Regions from separate parts of the Shewanella zhangzhouensis genome, predicted to be linked through region 2. Evidence: predicted binding sites of a transcription regulator. Region 2 holds the regulator's gene; the other holds the start of a gene.
The links. The regulator FliA, encoded in region 2, starts transcription of late flagellar genes. The targets are predictions, from matches to a motif close to CTAAAGNTNNNNNNNNNNNNGCCGATA.
Positions count from the first base shown of each region.

Region 1: the regulator FliA is predicted to act here: its motif matches at 1,292-1,318, upstream of pomA (flagellar motor protein PomA).

Region 1 is NZ_CP080414.1:3,110,278-3,113,397, forward strand. It holds gene K0H63_RS13540 (flagellar motor protein MotB) at 1-378, opposite strand, end outside; gene pomA (flagellar motor protein PomA) at 383-1,150, opposite strand; gene xseB (exodeoxyribonuclease VII small subunit) at 1,449-1,688, shown strand; gene ispA ((2E,6E)-farnesyl diphosphate synthase) at 1,688-2,569, shown strand; gene dxs (1-deoxy-D-xylulose-5-phosphate synthase) at 2,589-3,120, shown strand, end outside.
Region 2 is NZ_CP080414.1:2,907,803-2,910,922, reverse strand. It holds gene flhF (flagellar biosynthesis GTPase FlhF) at 1-460, shown strand, start outside; gene K0H63_RS12720 (MinD/ParA family protein) at 465-1,346, shown strand; gene K0H63_RS12715 (RNA polymerase sigma factor FliA) at 1,339-2,058, shown strand; gene cheY (chemotaxis response regulator CheY) at 2,103-2,486, shown strand; gene K0H63_RS12705 (protein phosphatase CheZ) at 2,500-3,120, shown strand, end outside.

The sequences.
Region 1 (3,120 bases), 200 kb from region 2:
ACCGCCGCGCTGCGAGCCCTGTTGTTGCTGCACGCCTCCGGCACTCTCGCTCTCCCCTTCCTGGAAATCGAGGATGGGTTCGGTCATCTCGTTGGTTTGCTGATTGATGATTTCAATGGGGGTGGGCTCGGGTTTGCCGGGACGAAACTCCAGAGCAATCACCGAGGTACCCTTGGGAATGTCTTTTACCTCAACCTTATTCTGCACCCCGAATGCATACTTCATGGAACCGGCTATCTGCTTGAATTTCATCACATCCATTTCGGAAAATGCCAGCAGCAGCACGAAAAAACACATCAAGAGCGACATCAGGTCGGCAAAAGTGGCAAGCCACAGAGGCGCTCCCGGTGGAGGACAGTTGCACTTGGCCTTGGCCATAGCGCTATTCTCCGTCCGTGGTATCTATCTTGCGGGATTTTTCCGCCAGATAGTTTTTCAGGAAGCCTTCAATTACCCTGGGGTTTTGACCGTCCTGAATCGCCAGCACCGCATCCATAATAAGGTTGCGGTTAAGCATTTCTTCACTCATACGCAGTGACAGCTTATCCGCAACCGGAATGGCAACCATGTTGGCCAACATGGCACCATAGAGGGTCGTTAACAGCGCCACCGCCATGGCGGGGCCAATGGACTTGGGGTCATCCATGTTGGAGAGCATGGCCACCAGACCAATCAGGGTACCAATCATGCCCATCGCCGGAGCCACATCACCAAAAGCCCTGAAGATGCCGATACCTGTTCTGTGGCGTTCTTCGGTGAGGGCAATGTCCTTTTCCAGGGCCTCACGCACCACATCGCCATCGTGGCCATCCACCAGCATATCGACTGCCTTTTGCATAAAGCTGTTGGAAATCTGTGCCTCTTCCAACGCCAGAAAGCCCCCTTTACGGGCTGCATCGGCCATGGCAACTGACTGCTCAATCAGCTCTTCGGGCTTGTCGATTTTGAACATAAACGCCTTGGCGGCAATCTTTACTGCTCCGAAAAATTGTTTGAGGTTGAATTTCATCATCACCACAAACAGAGAGCCACCAAATACGATAAATACGGAAGGAACATCCACGAAGATGGCCAGACCGCCGCCGGTCACCATCGCCATCAGCACAAAGGCAAAAGCGCCCAACAGACCAATGAGGGTTGCTAAATCCACAGATGCTCCTTAATTACGCAGTCATGAGAACCGAAGGCAAAGGAAACCAACGGCAAGCCAAAAATCCAGGGTCACTCTCAGGTATTATGTCAAAACCTATAACAAAGGACGGAGGTTAAAGACCCTGTCGCTATTCTCATTTATCGGACAGCGCTTCGGCAAGTTTAGCGCCAATTTATTTTTTCTAACAAAAATTCAGCAACAAAGCGTGCTCCAAGGCAAATATTCCCCCGCATAATTTGACCCTGTCAGCCTCGTGAGATACCTTGTGCACGCCGACACAGCAGGAAAAAATACCGTGGCCAAAAAACCGGAAAATTTGAGTTTTGAAGCATCTTTGGCAGAGCTGGAACGCATAGTCACTGAGTTGGAGCAGGGCGACGTCTCATTGGACGATGCGTTGAAACAATTCGAGCGGGGTATCGGGCTGGTGCGAGCCAGTCAGGCCAAGCTGGAACAAGCCCAACAAAAAGTGGCCATCCTGCTGAGCCAGGCCCCGGATGCACCACTCGACGACTTTTTACCCGAGGGAGAATAATGCTCAAACTTGCCCTCGCCGACTGCCAGACCCGGGTCGACGCTGTCCTTGCCGCACATATAGATGCATTGCCTCAAACCGCACCCGCGTTGAAGGCCGCCATGCGCCATGGTGCCCTGATTGGCGGTAAACGTATACGCCCCTTCCTTGTGTATGCCGTGGGTGAATTGCTCGGGGTGGATAAAGCCAAGCTGGACCGACTGGCAGCCGCCGTTGAATGTGTTCATGCCTATTCCCTTATCCATGATGATTTGCCCGCCATGGATGACGACAACCTGCGCCGTGGCAAGCCTACGGTGCATATTGCCTTCGATGAAGCCACGGCAATACTCGCCGGTGATGCATTGCAAACCCTGGCCTTTGAAATCATCAGCGAAGCCGATGCAGGCCTCGCCCCAAAAGCGCAGGTCGCCATGATTGCGGCGCTGGCAAAGGCGTCGGGATATCTGGGCATGTGTGGCGGACAGGCATTGGATCTTGCCGGTGAAGGTAAGAGCATCAGCCTCGACGAGCTGACCCGGCTGCACAACCTGAAAACCGGCGCCCTGATTCGTGCCGCCGTGGAGCTGGCGCTGATTGCCGCCGATGCCTCCGACACCGACACGACTGCACTTCGAGCCTATGCCGATGCCATTGGCCTGGCGTTTCAGGTACAGGACGACATCCTGGATATCACGGCAACCACCGAAGAAATCGGTAAGCCGCAGGGGTCTGATCTGGATGCCAACAAGAGCACGTATCCTAAATTGCTGGGGCTCGATGGCGCCCGGCAAACTGCCGATGCACTGGTAGCCGACGCACTATCAGCGCTGGCTAAAATGCCATACAATAGTCAGCTACTTGCAGACTTTGCCCGTTATATCGTCGCGCGACGAGTATAAGAAAGAAAAGAATCTCGCTATGAGTTTGGACATTTCGAATTATCCATTGCTTGCCCTGGCGAGCACCCCGGAAGAGCTGCGCCAGCTGCCTCAGTCGGCATTGAAACAGCTTTCAGATGAACTCAGGCAGTTTTTGCTGACCTCAGTGGGCATCTCCAGCGGCCATTTCGCCTCTGGCCTCGGCACGGTCGAACTGACCGTTGCGCTGCATTATGTGTACAACACTCCCTTCGACCGTTTGATTTGGGACGTGGGCCATCAGGCCTATCCCCATAAAATCCTCACCGGCCGCCGCGACAAGATGCACACCATTCGCCAGAAGAATGGCCTGCACCCTTTCCCCTGGCGCGAAGAGAGTCAATACGACACCTTCAGTGTTGGCCATTCCAGCACCTCGATTTCTGCCGCCCTTGGCATGGCAGTCACCGCCGAGAAAGAAGCCCAGGGCCGTAAAGTGGTTGCCGTGATTGGTGATGGCGCCATTACCGGCGGTATGGCTTTTGAGGCCCTGAATCACGCAGGTGATCTGCACAAAGACATGTTAGTGGTGC
Region 2 (3,120 bases):
TCTCAATGAGTTGCAACAAATTCTTTATCAGCTGCGCAATCGCAAGCTAGTATTGATAGATACCGCCGGAATGGGACAGCGAGATATGCGACTGGTGGAGCAATTAGACAATTTAACGGCTAACAGTGCCTTGCCGATCCGCAGTTATCTGGTATTGTCAGCAACGTCGCAACGTCGTGTGCTTCAGGATGCGGTTAAACACTTCCAGCGCATCCCTTTATCCGGCGCTGTATTGACCAAACTGGATGAATCTGTTTCTCTGGCCGGCGCATTAAGCGTACTTATCCAGAGTGGGCTGCCACTGAGTTATGTGACTGATGGACAAAGAGTTCCTGAAGATATGAAAGTCGCAGACACCCTGGCGTTGGCAAGACAGGCGCTTGATGCCCTGAATGAACCTGAGTATCAGGGCATCGACAACAATATGTGGTCGGAAAGCACGACCTTTGCGTTCGAGTAAAGCTATGACCCGTGATCAAGCAAGCGGTTTACGTATGATGAATCAGCCATATAACGAAAAAGTAAAAGTCATTGCCGTGACAGGCGGCAAAGGTGGGGTAGGCAAGACCAGCGTGTCCATCAATACGGCTGTGGCTCTGGCAGAAAAGGGCAAACGGGTATTGGTACTGGATGCCGACCTCGGCTTGGCTAACGTCGATGTGATGTTGGGTCTGCGTGCCGAAAAAAATCTCTCCCATGTGTTGTCCGGGGACGCCGAACTGGACGATATCATTCTGCGTGGTCCCAAGGGCATAGGCATAGTACCCGCTACGTCGGGTACTCAGGCGATGGTCGAGCTGACCGCTGCGCAGCATGCAGGTCTTATCCGGGCCTTCAGTGAAATGCGCACCCAATTCGATGTGCTTATTGTCGATACCGCAGCCGGTATCTCCGACATGGTGCTCAGTTTCTCCCGTGCGGCTCAGGATGTGTTGGTTGTGGTATGTGACGAGCCTACGTCTATCACAGATGCCTATGCACTCATCAAAATCCTCAGCCGTGAGCATGGTGTGTTCAGGTTCAAGATTGTGGCAAATATGGTTCGCAGCCTACGCGAGGGCATGGAGCTTTTTGCTAAACTCAGCAAGGTGACTGACCGTTTTCTCGACGTGGCTCTTGAATTGGTTGCAACCATTCCCTTCGATGAAAACTTGCGAAAATCAGTACGTAAGCAAAAATTGATTGTAGAGGCTTACCCCAAATCACCTGCTGCCATTGCCTACCATGGGCTGGCGAATAAGGTGATGAGTTGGCCTATTCCGCAGCAACCCGGTGGCCATCTCGAATTTTTCGTAGAGCGGCTGGTACATCGTCCCGATTATCAAGAGGACAGAGCGAGTGAATAAAGCCGCGGCGTATACCTCCATGGAGAGTAAAACCTCCATCGTTGAACAGTACGCACCGCTGGTTAAAAGAATCGCGCACCACATGTTGGCCAGATTGCCGGCATCCGTACAGTTGGACGACTTGCTGCAGGCGGGCATGATTGGCCTGCTCGAGGCTTCGGCCAAATTTGACGGCGGCAAAGGCGCCAAGTTTGAAACCTTTGCTGGCATTCGAATTCGTGGTGCCATGCTGGATGAAATCCGTAAAGGTGATTGGGTTCCACGTTCTGTTCATCGTAATCAGCGCAGAGTCGCCCAGGTGATAGACGAACTGGAACAAGAGCTCGGACGTGATGCCCGGGACACAGAAATTGCCGAAAGACTTGATATGTCGATGGAGGAATACCATCATATCCTCAATGATGTTTCTGTTGGTAAAATCATAGGGATAGAAGATTTAGGCGTATCACACGATGTTCTGGTTCCCGACGGGGAACAAACCAACGACATTTATGATGACCTGGCTCAGAACCAGTTCCAGCAGGCTTTGGCAGATGCCATTCGCCAGTTACCCGAGCGGGACGCGCTGGTGTTATCACTTTATTACGATGAAGCACTGAATTTAAAAGAAATAGGCGCCATTCTTGATGTGAGTGAGTCGCGGGTATGCCAGATCCACAGTCAGGCGATGCTCAGGCTCAAAGGTAAGCTCAAGCATTGGACACAAGTATAAATTATTATTTGAGCAGCTAGAGTGTCAGCTCACCGGAGGAAACCTTGGACAAGAATATGAAGATTCTCATTGTTGACGACTTTTCAACAATGAGACGTATCATCAAGAACTTGTTGCGAGACTTGGGGTTTAATAACACCCAGGAAGCAGATGATGGCTCAACCGCCTTGCCGATGCTGCAAAAGGGTGATTTCGATTTTGTGGTTACCGATTGGAACATGCCGGGCATGCAGGGTATCGATTTGCTCAAAGCGATTCGCGCCGATGAAAACCTGAAGCATATTCCGGTACTGATGGTGACCGCTGAAGCCAAGCGTGAGCAGATTATTGCCGCCGCTCAGGCTGGCGTAAATGGCTATGTGGTTAAGCCTTTTACTGCTGCGACACTGAAAGAGAAGCTGGACAAGATATTCGAACGACTTGGTTGAGCAAGGATGAGCTATGCAGGCAAACACATCAGGGCTCATTAGTCTCGAACAGGCACAGGAACTCGTCACGCTCCTCAGTGCAGGTGAGCAGGAAAAGGCTGATTTACTGCTGCGGGACCTTGCTGTCCCCATTCAGAAAGAGCTGTTTGACGAAGTGGGTAAGCTGACCCGCCAATTACACAGTGCGCTGGTTGATTTTCAGTTGGACAGTCGCCTGATGGAACTGGCCAGTATCGACATTCCTGACGCCAAAGAGCGACTGAACTACGTCATCGATATGACGGAGCAGGCAGCCAATAAAACCATGGATGCCGTAGAAGAGTGTTTGCCTCTCGCTGACGCCCTCATTAACCATATTCAAACCGTCATGCCAGCCTGGGATAAGCTCATGCGGCGTGATATCGACATTACTGAGTTCAAAAGCCTGTGCCATGACGTACAGCAGCTGATGAATCGCAGTGCCATGGACTCAGAAAGACTGCGCGAGCTTTTGAATCAGATTTTAATGGCGCAGGACTTCCAGGATCTGACCGGACAGATGATCCGCCGTGTTATCGATTTGGTTCGTGAAGTCGAGAATAGCCTGGTGTCAATGTTGACCGTCTTTGGCGAGCAACCAGCCACAGAAGTTACC